Regions from separate parts of the Candidatus Clostridium eludens genome, predicted to be linked through region 2. Evidence: riboswitches for the same ligand, from Rfam matches in the RefSeq annotation. Region 2 holds a riboswitch; each other region holds the start of a gene.
What was found. Region 2 has a riboswitch for S-adenosylmethionine ahead of metA (homoserine O-acetyltransferase MetA). Riboswitches for the same ligand answer to the same signal wherever they lie in the genome.
Positions count from the first base shown of each region.

Region 1: another riboswitch for S-adenosylmethionine. It lies ahead of ACJDU8_RS07150 (transporter substrate-binding domain-containing protein); the one in region 2 lies ahead of metA (homoserine O-acetyltransferase MetA).
Region 3: another riboswitch for S-adenosylmethionine. It lies ahead of cysC (adenylyl-sulfate kinase); the one in region 2 lies ahead of metA (homoserine O-acetyltransferase MetA).

Region 1 is NZ_JBJHZX010000008.1:43,479-49,830, forward strand. Features, by position in the region: gene ACJDU8_RS07140 (amino acid ABC transporter permease) at 1-497, opposite strand, end outside; gene ACJDU8_RS07145 (amino acid ABC transporter permease) at 502-1,203, opposite strand; gene ACJDU8_RS07150 (transporter substrate-binding domain-containing protein) at 1,291-2,103, opposite strand; SAM riboswitch class I at 2,304-2,419, opposite strand; gene ACJDU8_RS07155 (helix-turn-helix domain-containing protein) at 2,768-3,016, shown strand; partial or broken gene dcd (dCTP deaminase) at 3,222-3,743, shown strand; gene ACJDU8_RS07165 (GNAT family N-acetyltransferase) at 4,201-4,674, opposite strand; gene ACJDU8_RS07170 (GNAT family N-acetyltransferase) at 4,792-5,256, opposite strand; gene ACJDU8_RS07175 (GNAT family N-acetyltransferase) at 5,492-6,055, opposite strand; gene ACJDU8_RS07180 (HAD family hydrolase) at 6,142-6,352, opposite strand, start outside.
Region 2 is NZ_JBJHZX010000030.1:29,252-35,603, reverse strand. Features, by position in the region: gene ACJDU8_RS17985 (YhgE/Pip family protein) at 1-708, shown strand, start outside; gene ACJDU8_RS17980 (YhgE/Pip family protein) at 726-2,882, shown strand; SAM riboswitch class I at 2,967-3,072, shown strand; gene metA (homoserine O-acetyltransferase MetA) at 3,220-4,134, shown strand; gene ACJDU8_RS17970 (trans-sulfuration enzyme family protein) at 4,206-5,384, opposite strand; gene metK (methionine adenosyltransferase) at 5,485-6,352, opposite strand, start outside.
Region 3 is NZ_JBJHZX010000007.1:109,641-115,992, forward strand. Features, by position in the region: gene ACJDU8_RS06745 (adenylyl-sulfate reductase subunit alpha) at 1-1,660, opposite strand, end outside; gene cysC (adenylyl-sulfate kinase) at 1,698-2,279, opposite strand; SAM riboswitch class I at 2,646-2,758, opposite strand; gene ACJDU8_RS06755 (aryl-sulfate sulfotransferase) at 2,912-4,372, opposite strand; gene ACJDU8_RS06760 (ABC transporter permease) at 4,450-5,235, opposite strand; gene ACJDU8_RS06765 (ABC transporter ATP-binding protein) at 5,249-6,037, opposite strand; gene ACJDU8_RS06770 (ABC transporter substrate-binding protein) at 6,067-6,352, opposite strand, start outside.

The DNA.
Region 1 (6,352 bases), on a different contig from region 2:
AAGCTGCTGCACAACATAGGTACAGCTACAGGCAGTGCTTGTGGCAATACAATTCGTCTTAAAGTCTGGCCCGTTGTAAGCCCTGCAGAATAAGCAGCTTCATACTGTCCTTCATCTACAGCTAGAAGAGCCCCTCTTATTGCTTCAGATATATTTGCTGAAGCAAATAATGATAATGCTATAATTGCTATATAAATAAGAGGTATATCCTTAGCTCGTAATGACCAGTGAAATTTTTCTGCAAGCCCATCAAAACTTTGAACTACTGCAAAATACAAAATTAAAATCAGTAGTACAATTGGTATACCTTTTATAATTACAACAAAAACTTGTGACAATCTATTAAGTATCTTAACCTGAAATACTCTTGTTAATGCAATGAAAGTTCCTATAATACAACCTAGTACTAGTGATGCAAATGACATTATTAGCGTTATAGGAGTATATTTAATTGCTGCTTTAAGTGCTACAAACATGAAACCAATATCAAATCCCATATTTTCACCTACCATCACCTATTATTTTTTTATATGTAACCTTTTTTTCAATAACAGTACAACCTTTTTCTACAAGAATACTTAGCACAAGGAAAATTAATGCTGAACCTATATAGCCCTCAAGTGTATGATAGGTTCTAGCTCCTATGGTTTGTGCTTTTCCCATTACATCAATTATTCCAAGTGAAAAAGCTATAGAGGAGTCTTGAAGAAGACCTACCATATTAGTTGAAAGACTTGGTAAAGCAATCAATAGTGCCTGAGGTGCTACTACTCGATGGAAAGTCTGTATCCTTGTCATTCCTACTGAATAAGCAGCCTCTGTCTGGCCTATTGATACACTTATTATAGCTGATCTTATTACTTCAGCCATAAAAGCTGCAGCATTTAAGCCATAGGTAATTATTACAAAAAATAATTTATCCCATTTATTAATATCAATGCCTATAAGCATAAAAAGCACTGGTAGACCATAATACACTATAAACATTTGCACAATTATAGGCGTACCTCGCATAAAGGATATATAAACAATTGATATTTGATTTAGTATAGGTATCTTATAGATACGAAATAAAGCTAAAATCATTCCTAAAAATATACCTATTACAGTTGCCAGCAATACAATCAATAGGGTGATATGAAGGCGAGATAACAATTGTGGCAAATACTCAAATACTAATCTAATGTCAAATAACTTTCCCATATTTATCTCCTACCTTTAACATTATTTTGGATTGTTTTACAGACATTATCAGAACGTATGATATCACCATAGTGTATTTCATATCTATTAATCATTTGTTGTATAATCTCCACCTAAGACATCTTTTGATATCTTTGACAATGTACCATCTGCTTTCATGGCTTTTATTGTCTTATCTATATCAGCCTTTAACTGAGTATCGTCTTTGCGAAAAATATAATAAGTATTTGAAGTAGCTATAGGATCTCCTACTGTTTTAAGTTTATCTCCATAAGTTTTATTTAAATCAGCTACTATTCTCTTAATGGAAATAAATGCATCTATTCTTCCATCTTCAAGATTCTTAACTAGAGTAGCATTATCTGGTGTTGAATAAACTAGTTTGATGGCATTATTATGTTGTTTGTTATATTTCTCTAAAACATATGCGTCATTACTACCTGGAGATACATTTACAGTTTTACCCTCTAAATCTTTAATAGAATTTATATCAGTTCTATTCTTCAAAACAGTTATTCTTAGAATAAAAGTAGTGTAGCTTTCATCAGAAAAAAGATATTTTTGTATACGTTCTGGGTTTTTCTCAAATTGATGTGCAGCTATATCTACTTTCTTAGAAGCTAAACTAAGTAGAACATTTTTAAAGTCCATTGTTTGATATTCAAATTTATACTGTGGAAGACGTCTATCAACCTCCTTCAAGACTTCATATTCATAACCGGCAAGGTTACCCTTATCATCCAAATAGCAGTATGGTTTAAATGCATTTCCTGTTCCTATAACAATTGTTTTAGGTGCAGAAGAGCTTGATGTACTAGTTGCCTTTGCACCGCAGCCTGCTAATGCGAATATAGTTAGCAGACTGGCTAAAAATAACATAAATATTTTTGGCTTTTTCATAATTAAATCCTCCATTCATGTAAAATTTATATAATTTTAAATTAATAACATTAAAATCATTAATAAATAAAGAGGTCAAAGTTAAATATTATAGAGATTATTGACTAAAACTCTATAATAAACAAAACTTGACCTCTAGTTTGTCTAGTTAATCAAAAAACTTCCTACAGAGAAACTATAGGAAGTTATATTCTTTGTTTCTCTCATCTTTCAGGTTTAACCTGCTGGAATTAGCACCATTGAATATATTCGTAAATGTACATATTCAGGTTGCCGGGCATCATAGGGCCAGTCCCTCTGCCTCTCTTGATAAGAAATTCTATATTTAATTGACTTATTCCAAAATTATATATAAATGATATAACTTTTGAAATGTTTTGTCAATATAAACTTTTACTTAATATATGAGGAATCTAATTTCTCAAATCTAATAAGTAATTTTCTGAAGCGATTCAGCCATGTGTGAACACAATTGCTTTCCCATAGAACTCTCCTCATAATAACTATTTTAAGTTAATTAGTATTATTATAATAAATTGCTGTTAATTCCAATACAATTATGTTAATTTTTTAGTATATGTTCATCTTTAGCAACATCCTATCAGTATAGAAATGTAAAATCAATTTGAAAGTTAATCTTTAGCACATTAGGCGGTGGAGTATTTTGAAAATATACTGGCATGAAGGAAGTAAAAATGTTATAGGCTCTAGGGTTAAAAAAGCTCGTCATATGTTTAGCCCTGCTTTAACTCAAGAAAACTTATCTGCAAAATTAGAACTTATGAATGTAAAACTTGATAGAATATCTATATCAAGAATTGAATCTGGTGATAGATTCGTAGCTGATTATGAGGTAATTGCAATTGCTAAGGCACTTAATGTTTCTCTTGATTGGCTTCTACTTGGCAATTAGTTCTTATTCAAGCTAAATATTTTTCTCAATTTCCATCCCAATTTTTAACATAAAGATAAGATGTATTAGTTAAGAATTTATAATCTTCTTCTACCAATGCATTAAATACTTTATCATAAATTTTGATATATTATATACTAAATAAGTTATGGCAAAATAATTAATAGGCAAAATGAAAATTATACGAAGCAAAAGGAGAGTTTAAATGATATTAAGCGGAAAAGAAATACAGAATAAATTGGGCAAAGAAATTATAATAAAACCTTTTAATGAAAAACAACTCAACCCTAATAGCTATAATTTAAGGCTTCATAATAAATTACTTGTTTATGAAGAAAATATTCTTGATATGAAGAAAGTTAACTCTACAAGAGAGATTATAATACCCAATGAAGGATTCTTGCTAGAACCTAATAAACTTTATTTAGGTAGAACAGTAGAGTACACAGAAACTGATAAATATGTTCCTATGGTTGAGGGTAGAAGCTCTGTAGGGAGACTCGGTTTATTTATCCATGTTACCGCTGGATTTGGAGATGTTGGTTTTAAAGGGTATTGAACTTTAGAAATGTTTTGCATACAACCAATAAAAATATATCCAAACGTTGAAATATGCCAAACTTACTATCATGCAATAGAAGGAGAATATACTAGATATAAAAGTGAAAAATATCAAAACAATAAAGGTATTCAACCCAGTTTATTATATAAGGAGTTTTTAAAATAAATAAGTTTTAATTCAAACTATTTTATGAATGATGAAGAATTACAGGAGCCATCTGTGGAATATGGAGATATTATAAATGCACAGATGGTGATTATATACAGAAAGAACCGGACTTGTATGTTTCCACACATCCGGCTCAAGCCGCCTTTTTACCTCAAACAAGTTAGTATGCCCGGCACGAAAAATCCGTTAAGGTTCAACTTTTCGTTTATACTTTCCACTTTTCTCCTAACCCTGTACTGCTCCTGCGTAAAGCAGTAACATTAGGTACTTAACTCTCATGCAACCTACAAACAGATTGCTCCGTATGCAGTCTCAAGCGGGGATACGCCTAATAACTGACGCAGTTTCCTATAAACCGCTACTAATTAGCGACTTCTTGCCGCACCATTTAATAAGAAGAATGTGTACTATTGAAAATATTATATTGCTTTTTATTTCAAGCAGAAAAATATTGTTATCGGTTCACTTCTCTTGATTTCATCATTAAATGTTCAGTTATTCCTTCCCTATATAAACTAGGTATAGCACCTACTTGAATGTACCCAATTTTTTCATACAGCATTTTTGCTTCTGGATTAAAATCTGCAACTACTAAAAATAGTTTACTATACTCTTTGAAACAATTATCCTCAAAGAACTTTAATAGTTTTTTACCTATTCCTTGATTACGGCTTTCTTGCTTTACTGCAATAATATGTAGATAGGGGAATGAATGAAATATTCCATCTAAAATGAACCATATGAATCCTTTATAATTCTGATTAATATCCATAGCAATGTATATTTCTTCTTTAGCAAATCCTTCTTCTAATGCATTTCGAGCACTTCCTTTTTTAGAAAAATATCTTATCCCCAGTTCAGAATTTGCTAATGCAACTTCACAATCATTTATATAATCCAGGCTTCCCTTTACTATTGTTATTTCCATATGACACCTCTACATCAAATTTTATCAACTACTATGAAATATAATTTATTACGCAAAAAATTACTTTTTTGTCACACATCAAGAAAAATTTGAGTTATACATGTACTAAAATTATACTTATTTTGTTGAGTTCATCTCTTTTTTAAATAATACTATTTTGACAGAACCATCCATATATTCTTTTACGATAGTATAGCTCATTTTCTTATAAAAATAATGATTTCTCTTCTTATCCCCAGGTGTTTCTAAAATCCAAGCAGTTGCATTGGGAAATTGACTTTCTATAAATTTAATAGCTTCTTGTCCAATCCCTTTATTCTCATAATCTGGTATAACAAAAATACCTCCAAGAAAATACGTGCTATCATTATTATCTCTAATAATAATGTCACCCACTATCTGATTATTACAAATTATTTTATATGTTATTTTGTTTAGGACAATATTAGTCATACTTTCTTTAGAATGGTTATATCCAGGACATTCTCCGTATTTAACAAAATCAGCATAGAAACTCTGATTTTGTACATCAATTAATTTATCAACATCATCAATTGTTGCTTTTGTAAATTCAATTTTCATCGTACAAATTCCTTTCACTCAATATGAATTTTCTTCATAATATTTTACTATTGTTTAAATACCGTAGAATCTCAATTAATCAACAAAATATGAAAAGTGCGAATTAACTTATAACTATACTTTTTTAAGAAATTCTATTACTTTATTATATAAAAATGGCTGGATGAAGGGATAAGTTAAATCATTTGGTATAGTACTAAATAACTTAATTTCATTTATCTCATAGTTAGGCAGTTTATCTCTTTTTAAAATAATATGATGAATATTCCATCCCACCATTACCAATCAACTTATTTTCAGTAGGTGAAAAATCTAATTCCTTCAAAGCCTTTATTCTTTCGGTTGCAATAGGAAGTGCCTTTGTTGCTATCATATTACATTCAAACAATGAATAAGTTTTATCAATAATCAATTTTAAAATATCTATTATATTGGCTTTTGTTTCATAATCACTTCTCAAATCTAAACGGAGAAGCCCGCAATTATTAAAATAATCTTTGGATTCTCTATGAAATAATTCTATTGTTCCAATTACAGCATTATATTTTTTATCTATAATAGACCATCTTACAAAACCTTTTCGGTCATACTCGAATTTCCAATAATCAAGAGCCTGCTTCATTCTTTCATGTGTAGCATAATAAAAATCATCTCCGTCACAATTATCACTATTAAATAGAGGAATTGCTTTTTTATCAGAATATACTTTTAATAAGTCATCACAATCGTCAATAGAAATAAATCTTAAGTTGAATTGTTTATTTTCAAATTCGGGGCAACTTACATATACACTATCCATGTTTTCTCCTTTTTAAATTTACTATTTATAGAGTTGTTTTACCTCTTTCATACGCTGTATTGTTAAAATATTGTGGAATAATAGACTTATATAAAATTAACCAATTGAATTAATGAAGTAAAATATTTATCATAGTTATAATCATTGCTTTTCCTTACTAAAATCGCATCAATACCTGCACCTTTTGCTCCCTGTATATCAGCAATATAACTATCACCAATCATAGTTGTACTTTCAACATCGTTTAAGTCACTAAGTACTTTTTGGTATATTTTTATATTAGGTTTCTCATATCCT
Region 2 (6,352 bases):
ACTATATTACAAAACAACCCGGAATTGATGGGAGACTTTATATCCAGTCCTTTTAATGTAAATGAAGAAAATATATACACAGTTTCTAATTTTGGTTCATCCATGGCTCCTACCTATACAGCACTTGCCATATGGGTTGGTTCTATTTTACTTGTAACATTATTAAAAACAGATGTGGCCCCTTTTAATGGAGATGAAAATTTAACTTTAAAAGAAAAATACTTAGGCAAATTACTGACTTTCTTAACCCTAGCTCTAATACAAGGATTTATAGTTTCATTAGGCGATAAAATTTTATTACATGTTCAAATGATAAATGTTTTTCTTATGATTATGGTTTCACTTGCCTCAGCCCTTACGTTTACAGTAATAACCTATACTTTAGTATCTATATTAGGGAATTTGGGCAGGGCTATTTCTATTATTCTTCTTATAATACAGATAGCAGGAAGTGGTGCAACTTATCCAATACAGCTTCAATCATTAATTTTTAGAATATTACAGCCTTTATTTCCGTTTACTTATTCAGTCAGTGGTTTCAGAGAAGCTATTGCAGGGCCCCTTATAGAAACTGTAGTTTTAGATTTTATAGCATTATTTTTGATATCAATATTTTTTATATTAATTGGCTTATTCCTTAAAGAACCATTACACAATAAGATCCATAAATTTCAAGTTAAATTCAAAGATTCAGGTATAGGAGAATAGCTCACGGGAGGTCACATATGAAAAATGTATTTAAAATATTAAAAAGAGATTTAATAAATATAATAAAAATCCCAGCAGTACTTATAATAATTTTAGGATTTTGTTTTTTACCCTCCCTCTATGCATGGATTAATATTAAAGCTTCCTGGAATCCTTATAGCCAGACTAATACCCGTAGGCTTCCCATTGCCATAATTAATGAAGATAATGGAAGCAAATTTAATGAAAAAAATATAAATATCGGAAATGAAATTGTTAAAGAATTGAAAAAAAATAAAACTATCGATTGGATTTTTATAGATGAATGGCAGGGAAATTACGGATTAAATACAGGAGAATACTATGCATTAATTGAAATACCTGAGGATTTTTCCAGTAAAATGTTAAGTCTTACAACATCAAGTCCTGAAAAACCTAGCATTATATACAGATCTAATGAGAAATTAAATGCCGTAGCTACCAAAATTACAGATTCAGCAAAAACTAATTTAATAAGCCAAGTAAAAAGCAACTTCATAAAAACAGCAAGTGAGCAGGTTTTTAAACAATTAAACTCTATGGGAAAAAAATTAGAAAGTGACAAGCCACAAATTGTACAATTAAAAGATACTATTCCTGAAACTATTTCCAGTATAAATGACATAAAAAAGTATATAGCAGAAATAAATTCTAATTCAGAAAACCTACAGCAATATCTAAATGCTCAAAAAGCTGATTTTCCTAAACTATTAGAACAAATTAACGGCCTTCAAAGTATTGTAGCACAAAGCAAATTGTTAGTTTTATCCACCAAACAAACATTGAATTCAACACAGAACAATCTGAACAACGATATAAATGAAATTCAATCACTAAATAACCAGATACAGGATCTCCTAATAAATTTAAATAATATAAATGTCAGTACCGATTTAAGTACTACTATAATAGACCAATTACTAAATTTAGACAATTCTTTAGTAAAAGAAATAAATACCACCCTAGAAATTCTTGAGTCTATTAATGATTTTATACCTAATAATGGAACAAGTGAGCTTATAGATTCACTTACTGGACTAAAAGGCTCAATACAAACTGAAAAAACATATTTAAACCAATTAAAAACATTAATTAGCAGTAATTCATCTAAAGACAGTATCAATTCAGTTATAAATGAACTTTCTACCTTAAACAATGAAATATCCATGAATGCAGTTTCTGTATCTAATGCTTTTTATTCCGATACCTACCAGGCAATGGATATTGTAGCTGACAACTTAACAAACAACTTAAATAATATAGATTCAATATTAGAATCAACAAAAATTCTTGTGCCACAATTAAATACACTGGCTAATTCAGGTATATTAAGCAGTAAAGCATCCTCTGACCAGGCAAATGCTTTAAGCAAAAAGTTGGAAGATGTTCAAAATAAGCTGAATGAATTAAGCAGTAAAATGCAAAATTTAAACGAACAAAATTTAAATGAAATAATAGAATTTATGGGGAAAAATCCAGATGAATTATCCGATTTGCTTTCATCACCAGTAAATGTAAAAAATATTGAAGTTTATAATTCAGGATTATTCGGTTATGCAGTAACACCTTTTTATACTACACTGGCAATCTGGGTAGGCATATTATTATTATCCTCCATATTAACACTAGACTGCAAAGATTTCGAAAATGAAAAAAAATTGGATTTAAAACACAAATACTTTGGAAAATTAAGTTTGTTTTTAATATTATCTTTCATACAAACTACTATTATTACCCTGGGAGATGTATATATATTAAAAGTTTACCCTCAAAATATGCCTCTTATGATGTTGGTGTCACTAGGCTGTAGTATTACATTTACAATTATAATATTCACACTGGCGTCAATACTTGGTAATATTGGCAAAGCTATTGCTGTAATAATTATGGTTTTTCAAATTGCAGGAGCCGGGGGACTTTATCCTATACAGACCCTTCCAAAAATATTTGGTACATTGGCACCATTTTGGCCTTTTACCTACGCTATAGATGGCTTCAGAGAAGCTATATGGGGCCCCTTACAGAAAAATGTATTTAAAGATTTTATAGCACTGGCTGTTTTTTCATGTGCATTTCTGTTTTTATCACTTTTAAAAAGACCTTTGCATAATTTAATAAAAAATTCAGAGCACAAATTTAGAGAATCAGGACTTTAAAGACCTATATAAAAATAGATTTGGCAAATTAATTATTGACAAAAAGGAAATTTTAGTATATCATATGGTGTAAAATCAAATTAAATCTTATCAAGAGCGGTGGAGGGACTGGCCCTATGAAACCCGACAACCAACATTTTATTAAAATGTATGGTGTTAATTCCAGCAGATTATTTCTGAGAGATAAGGAAAATAGTTTCAAATTGGTTTATCGTTAAAGTTATTTTTCTTATAGAAAAATAACTTTTATTTATTTTAACCCCATAATTAAAATTTGAATATTAGAATAATAAGATTTGATTGCCACTAAAACTATTATAATTTAAGGAGGGATTTTATGCCCATAAATATACCTAACAATCTTCCAGCCTCTACAGCGTTAAAAGCTGAAAATATATTTGTTATGAATGAAACTCACGCAACAAGACAAGATATACGACCACTTAATATAGTTATATTGAATTTAATGCCCCTTAAAACTGTTACTGAAATACAGCTTTTAAGACTACTTAGTAATTCACCGCTACAAGTTGATATAACTTTAATGTATTCAAAATCTCATAGTTCAAAAAACACTGCTGAAGAATATCTTATTAAATACTATGAAACTTTCGAAGAAATAAAAAACAGAAGATTTGACGGTATGATAATAACAGGTGCACCTGTAGAGAAACTTGAATTTGAAGATGTTGATTATTGGGAAGAATTAACTGAAATTATGGATTGGAGTACTACAAATGTTTATTCAACTTTATATATATGCTGGGGCTCTCAAGCAGGACTTTACCATCACTTTAAAATTCCAAAATATATTCTCAATAAAAAATTATCTGGTGTTTTCTCTCATACTGTTAACAGGGCTAATACTAAACTTTTTAGAGGTTTCGATGATGTATTTTCTGCACCACATTCTAGGTATACCTTTGTAAAAAGGGAGGACATCGAAAAAGTTCATGAACTAGAAATACTTTCTGAGTCAAAAGAAGCCGGTGTCTATATAGTGTCAACAAAAGGTGGCCGCCAAATCTTTGTTACGGGACATCCTGAATATGATACTTTAACATTAAAATCTGAATACGAAAGAGATATTGGACAAAATTTACCTATAGATATACCCCAAAATTATTTTCCCGACAATGACATAAGTAAACAACCAGTGGCAAATTGGAAAAGTCATTCCAACCTGTTGTTTTTAAACTGGCTTAACTACTACGTATATCAGGAAACACCTTATGATTTAAACAAACTTTAGCAGTATTTACAATAAAGTAAAAATAAAAAAGGCATTCATGCCTTTTTAATATTTACTTCAGATATAAAATTCTATAACCCACACTTTTCTAATGCTTGCTTTAAATCCCAAATAATGTCACCAGCACTTTCTAATCCTATGCTAAATCTAATATATCCTCCTCTAAATTCCTCTGGATAAAAATTAATCCGTTCATCGTTTGGACCGGTGTAAACAATTAAGCTTTCATCATGACCCAGAGAAACAGCTTGAATGATTAGCTTGAGAGAATTAATGAATTTATTATGGGTTTCAACGTCTGCTTTAAGTCCAAAAGAAATAATTCCTGAATACATCTTCATCTGTTTTTTAGCAATTTCATGCTGTGGATGGCTCTCTAGTCCAGGATATGCTACAAACTTTATTGATGGATTTGATTCTAAATACCTGGCAACCTCAAGTGCAGTTTCACTATGCTGTTTCATACGCAGAGGAAGTGTTACAACTCCACGCATAATCAACCATGCATTAAACGGACTTATAGCCCCCCCAAGATTAACCATTGCCTCGCGCTTTATTCTGTCCACAAGCTCCTTTTTTCCAATTACTGCACCTCCCATAGCATCTCCATGTCCATTTATATATTTTGTTAAACTATGTATAACAAGATCAGCTCCAAGCTGTAGAGGATTCTGTAAAAATGGAGATGCAAAAGTGCTGTCAACGCTTAATAAAGCTCCAATAGATTTTGCAATCTTAGCTATTTCCTCAATATCACTTACTTTAGTAGTAGGATTTCCTGGAGTCTCAATATGAATAAGCTTTGTATTTGGTCGTATTGCTTTTTTTATCTCTTCTAAATTAGAAGTATCTACAAGGCTTGCTTCTATTCCATATTTATCTGGTAAATATTCATTTAATAACCTATAAACTGCTATATAAGATACATTAGAACAAATCACATGCGCTTCCTTATTTAGAAAGGTAAAGAATACACCCGCCAGTGCAGCAACACCACTTGCAAGTACTACACAATCTTCTCCCCCTTCAAGAGACGCTAACTTTTCCTGAAGATATACCTGGTTGGCAGACATATTCCTGGTATAAAGCAGCTGATTTGCATCACTCCAATTTATAGAAGATGCATCTTCTGGGAGTCTGTAACAATTTGCCATAGTTATAGGACGTCTAATGGCTCCTGTTTCCTTGTCAATTCCGTTCCCTACATGAACACATCTAGTTATAAAATCACTTTTTTCTTCATTAATCATTTTTATATCTTCCCTCCAATTTATTTTATCATTGCATAATACTGCTTGAGGCAGTATTATGCAACTTAATAGTAGTTATTTTTAAAATCTCCACACATAATTAAAGACTGTTAACTAAGATTTTTTGACTTCGATAAATATTTTTTATTTCATCAACTTTATTAAGTCTTTCCCAAGGGGCATCTATATCATCTCTCCCAAAGTGTCCATATGCAGCAGTATTTTTATATATAGGTCTTTTTAAATCAAGATCCCTTATAATGGCCGCTGGCCTTAGATCAAATAGTTTATTTATAATTTCCACTATTTGGTCATCATTTACCACTTTACCTGTACCAAAAGTATCTACACTTATGGATACAGGTGCTGCCACACCTATAGCATAGGCTATTTCTATTTCAATTTTATCCGCTATACCAGCAGCTACTAAATTTTTTGCCACCCACCTTGCTGCATAAGCCCCTGATCTATCCACCTTAGTTGGATCTTTTCCTGAAAATGCCCCGCCGCCATGTCTTCCATATCCTCCATAGCTATCAACTATTATTTTTCTTCCTGTAAGACCAGAATCTGCCTCTGGCCCTCCTTTTACAAACCTGCCAGTAGGATTAACTAAATATTTTGTATCTGAATCCAGCAGCCATTTAGGTATTGCTGCTTTAACAACCTTATCGATTATGTCCTTTTCAATTCTATCATGACTTATATTATCCTTATGTTGAGAAGATACAAGTATAGTGTCTACCCTTATAGGTCTACCTCGTTCATACTCTACTGTAACTTGTGTCTTTCCATCAGGACCTAAATATGGAATTATACCATCCTTTCTTACTTCTGCAAGTTGTTTTGAAAGCTTGTGTGCCAACACTATGGGAAGAGGTAAATATTCCGGTGTTTCATTTGTTGCAAATCCAAATATTATTCCCTGATCCCCTGCTCCAATTGAGTCAATACTGTCTTTTTCACCA
Region 3 (6,352 bases), on a different contig from region 2:
TCCTGACTATATCTCTAAATATAATTTCTATCTTCCCTTTTCTATAAACTGAATTTACATATTTAATCCAATTTTTATTATCTTCATAAGGAAAATCTGCATTTTCTTCATAACATCTCCATCTAGTTTCATGCCTGGCCTTTAAGTGAGCTATAAGGACTTTACATATATATAATCTATCAATTAATTCATATATAAACATTAATTCATGACAATCACAAGCCTTTAAAGTACTACTTATTTTAAGTAATTCACCTATTCTCTTCTCAGCTATATTTAATTTTTTTTCATTATAACTATAGCCCTGTGATATACCACCTGCATATTCGTCCATGTTTTTTTGCATAGCCTCTTCTAATTGTTCAACTGTATAAATATTATCTTCATTTTCAAAAAAACTATTAACTACATTCAATTTAGTTTTTAACTCTACATCATCCAAGTGCTGAATTTTCCTATTTTTAATATATTTCACTGCTGAATCTGCCGCTATTTCTCCTTCTGCAAAACACCCTGTAACATATTTTTTAGGGCTGCCACCGCTTACATCTCCTGCAGAGTAAAGTCCTTTTAAAGTAGTACACCGCTTTGTATCTACCCAGTATCCACTGGCAGTGTGACCCCCTACTATATAAGGTTCTGTTCCTTCAATCTCTACATTTTCCATAGAAGGCATACTCTTACCATCTATCCACTTAAGTACTTGAGAAGGTGCCATATTTAAATAAGCCTTAAACAAATCCTTTTCTTCTGATTTATTTATATCTTTAGTTTTCAAGAAACAAGGACCTTTCCCATTTTTATTTTCCATTACTGTAGCCCAGAGCCTGTTTATTGTAGTTTCCTTTCCATATTTTTTTACATATTCTTCTCCATTTCCATTTATCTGACAAGTTCCAATGCCCTGAGCAATAGTACCTGTAGGTGCTATTGTATCTTTACATCTTAGTGCTATAAACCTCATTTCAAAAGTAGTCATCTCTGCTCCTGCCCGTATTCCCATAGCATAACCTGCCCCTGTATTAAAGGGTGAATACCACATTTTATGTCTTGAAAAGTTAGGATTATTAGGTTTATACAGTCCTGATGCTCCTCCAGTTGTACATATTACAGCCTTTGAATAAATGGCAAAAAATTTTTCCTCATAGATTGAAAATCCATAGGCTCCTATAACTTCTTCATCTTTATGTATATAATCTATAATATTTATTCCGTTTATAACTTCTATATTTTTTTGCTTTTTTACTTCTTCTGCAAGTATTGGCTTAATATTTTCACCATTTATTTTTATACTCCTTTTTCCCCTTTTCACATAGTTCCCTTTTGAATCCTTCAAAATTGGAAGTCCCATTTTCTCTATTTTTTCAGTTACTTCATTCAGTTTTTGAGCTAAAGTATAAACCAAGTCTTCCCTTACAACCTGATTAAATTCTCTCTTTACATAATCCACAAAGGACTCTGGAGTTTCACCTTCAGTTATATATGCATTTAAGGCATTAACTCCCGCAGCCAGACAACCACTTCTTTTTATATTTGCTTTTTCTGCCATTATAATACTCACGTTTGAATCTTCAGCCGCCCTGAGTGCTGCAAAACAACCTGCAGTGCCTGCCCCCACTATTAAAATATCAGTAGATAAAACCTGAAGTTTTAATTTCATTTCATCACTCCTATTTTTACGAAACTTACTTGTGCTTTTATAAATTTAGATAATCTATTATTTCATCCACACACTCTTCTAAACCTTTCAAATGAGTAGGTATTGTAAGTTCAGGATTATCAGGTATCTCGTAAGGGGAATCTATGCCTGTAAAATTTTTTATCTCACCTATTCTAGCCTTTTTATAAATTCCCTTGGGATCTCTTTTTTCACAGACTTCAATGGGACAGTTTATATATACTTCTACAAAATCCTTTCCAAGCAGTTTTCTAACTTTCTCTCTATCCTCTTTAAAAGGTGAAACGAAAGTGGCAATTGTAATTATTCCTGCATCCACAAAAAGTTTACATACTTCTGATACCCTTCTTATATTTTCTACCCTGTCTTCTTTTGTAAATGCAAGGTCCGAATTCAAACCATGTCTTAGATTGTCTCCATCTAGCAAGTAGGTAAGCTTACCCATACAATATAATTTACTTTCAAGTGCGGAAGCCAAGGTAGATTTGCCTGAACCAGACAATCCTGTAAACCAAATAAGTATTCCCTTTTGATTTAATAATTTTTCTCTATGCCTTCTATTTACATCCATCTTATGCCACACTATGTTAGTTGACTTCATATTCAAAAAATCTCCCTCCCATTATTCAAAATAAGTACTTATAAGCTTACATTTCAGCAGTATAAAATTACATAATGTTATACTAATCCTACTATTCTTATGCTTTTCACCATTTTAGTAAGAAGTATGTTCACTTTTAGTTAATAACACATTTAAGTTTTATAAGATATATAGCATTTTTACATCTAACACCTTGAACCTTTTCTACATTTTATTCTTATTTAAAATCCATACATTAAGTACTTACCTAGTTAAGATTTACATAATTTCATTCTTTATAATAAATAATTTGACTTCTACCCTTTTTAATTGGTTCAATAAAAAACTTCCTATGGAGAGAACCCATAAGAAGTTGTATCCTATTTTCTCTCATCTTTCAGGTGACATGTTACCTGCTGGAATTAGCACCATTGAATGAAAATGGTCATTCAGGTTGCCGGGCATCATAGGGCCAGTCCCTCTGCCTCTCTTGATAAGAAGTTTCATATTTAATTTTATATTGTATTGTAAAAAAGGTTATATATAATATATAACCTTTTAAGTTTTTTGTCAATATAAAGTTTACTATGTTTAGTGAAAATGCACATTACTCATAGATATAAATTTATGCTTAATAAGAAGAATTTTGATAATTATTTATTTTCTTTATTTAGTTCTTTATCTGTTATAATACAAAAATCAAGTCTTTCTCTGCCTTTATATTCTTGGGTTCCCTTTACTTCTGTTTCTACTTTACGTCCTAAACCAGCTGCTCCTGGTACCCTAAATTCTCTTTTATTGATTTTCTCTATAGGTATTTCTAAGGGTTTATGCAATTGAGGAATCCATTCATAAGGAACCCTATAAGCTCTGTATACCATATTTAGTTTTGATTTTCCCTTGCCTTCATAGGGACTTATGTATTCCCAAACTATTTCATGATCTTTTGTAACCTCAAATATACGGCCGTCTGATCCTTCCGTTATTAACGTGTTTCCATTTGGAAGTCTCTGTGCATTACTTATAAATGGGCTATAAAATCTAACAGCATCTAAGGGTTGTATAAACCCAGCTTCTTCTGGAGTATACTGCCATATTATTTTTAAGGTAATAGGATCAATTTCCAATACTCTGGAATAATCTCTAATTGCATTCCTGTTCCCTTTTGGAGAACCTGGGTTAGGCGAACCATAACCTGCCCAACCTCCATTATCAAATATAAGAATATTTCCTTCTCCTGGCAGACCTTTAGGTATTAAATGCACATTATGCTGTCCTATTATCCACCCCAATTTTATAAGCTCATCACTTATATCGTAATAAGGTCCTATCTTCCATACAATTTTTCCTGTATTTTTATCTATAATAGCTATAATATTGGACTCTCTACTGTCAAGAATAATGTTTTCTGGTGAAAATCTTTTATCTCCCTTGTCAAACCATTTATTAGGTCCAAGTAAAGATATAGAATTAATGTGCAGCCAATCTCCTACACCACCACCCGCTGTCCTTATATTGGGATTAGCATAAAGAACATTTTTAGATACTTCGTTAAATCCTAATTCATCAAAATGTTCATTTGCCCGCCATTCCCAAATAATTTTTCCATCCCATGTAACTTCAATAATTTTATCATCCAAAAGTACTTTATCAGATATTCTAGGATTTTTTACATTTTCATGCGTAAGAATAAGTGTATTACCTTTATCAACTTTTGGTGTTAATCCTGGTATATAATATCCAACTGGATTGCCTTCTCTTTGATAATCATGATGCTGTCTTGCCATCCATTGAGGCCTTTCTCCTGGATCTTCTATGAATTCATTTTTATTAAATTTCCAAACAATATTTCCATTCCAATCTACTTGTACTAAATCCATCATATCTTGGAACCCATAGTCAGGGTTTCTTTCTCCTGTACTTCCCATAACATATCCACCTGGCAGCAGCTTATTAGGAAATCCATGTAAATTTTTCCACAACTGCAGTTCATGTCCATTCATATCTATTAGCAATGCTCCTTCATCTACTGCCTGAAAAATAGTATAACCACTCCATGCCTTTTCAGAATTATAAATTGTTACCCCTGTAGGATAAACACTTGGATATCCCATAGTAATTTCCTCCATTCAAATCTAGATTGTGTTATTAATTTTTATTTGCATAAAGTCTAATAAAAATTAGTTATATCTTAAGCCACTCTTTTTATAGCATCTTTACTATTAACTATCCCATATTTTTTCATAGTCAAACTTGCTGCAGCAACCAATATTTTGTCTGTGAAATATCCCATAAGCCCCAAGCATATCAGCCCTATGAATATCCATTCTGTCTTAAAATATAACCTTGAAGTCCATATCAAATATCCTATACCTTTATTTGCAGCAAGCATTTCTGCACCTACAATGGCAGCAAATGAGCCACTCATAGCCAGCCTTACTCCTGTAAATATATAAGGTATAGCCGCCGGAATTATTACATTAAACATTATTTGATATTCAGAAGCTCCAAGACATCTAGCTGCCCTTATTTTTTCTTTCTGTACACTAGACACTCCAGCTTCTGTATTCAACATAACAGTAAAAGTAGTAGCATACATAATTAAGATAATTTTCCCCTCCTCACCTACACCAAACCAAAGTAAAAATAATGTTAAAAATGCAAGTGCAGGTACAAATCTAAAAAAATTCAAAATAGGATCTACAAACATTTTAACTGCTTTGATTCTCCCCATTAATACGCCTATGGGGATACCTATTAGATTTCCTAAAATCCATCCTGAAACAATTCTACCAAGACTTATAGCAATAAATTGAAAAAGACTTCCATCCTTAATTAAATCTTCTCCACCAAATATTACTCTCAAAGGACCCGGAAAAAAATCTGGATTTGAAAATTTAGATCCTATGCCCCAGATTATAATTATACAAACCCAAGATATCACACCCCACTTTAATAATTTATTAAAACCTTTCATCAATTTTCCTCCTTTATGCCAGTGCACTCTCTTTTTTTTGAATATACATTTCTCCTTCAAATTCATTCAAAAGAGTCTTATATTCTTTATTAAATGAACTACTAGTTACATCTCTTGGATATTGAAAATTCACATCATAAGTTTTATATATTTTAGAATCAGGAGCTCTAGACATAATACCTATTTTCTGTCCAAGTATGAGAGCTTCTTGAATATCATGGGTAACGAAGATAATAGTTTTCTTAGTTTCAAGCCATATTCTCACCAATTCTTTTTGCATTATTCTTCTGGTCTGAGCATCCAATGCTCCAAAAGGTTCATCCATTAATAATATTTCTGGATTATTTGCAAGTACTCGTGCAATTTGAACTCTCTGTTTCATCCCGCCTGACAACTCATTAGGAAATTTCTTTTCGTGACCGGATAATCCAACTAATTTTATATACTTGTGGGATATAGAACTACTTTCTTCTTTTGCTACTTTTTTCATTCTTAATCCAAATTCTACATTTTCTTTTACATTAAGCCATGGAAAAAGTGATGCATCAGGATGCTGAAATACAACTGCCCTTTCTCTCCCAGGTTTTACAACTTCCTTATCATTTATTAATACTTCCCCTTTAGTCTTTTCAATAAAGCCTGCAATTATATTAAGTAAAGTAGATTTTCCACACCCGCTGGGTCCCAATAGAATAAAAAATTCTCCCCCTTGTAGATTGAGATCTATATCTTTAAGAATATAATTAGAATCACCATAACTTTTACTTAAATTTTTAATTATTATTGAATTTGTTTTTGACATTCCAATTTTCCCCCTATTTCATATATAATTTATTTTATATTTTCAGGCTTATAAGTAAGTTTTTGCGGAAGTGCCTCTTTTAAAGACTCCGTATCTATCTTATCTTCTAAACTAAAACCACCTTTAATTAATTTGTTAGTGGATGCGTATTTATATACTTCCTGTAACTGATTCACATCATCGTCATTTAATCTTATATCACTTTTAGCGGCTTCAATATTTTTTTGTACACTATCCTTTGGAAGTCTCAAAGCTTTAGCCATGATTTCAGCGGCTGCTGATGGATTTTTGTTTATCCACTCACTTGCATCATTT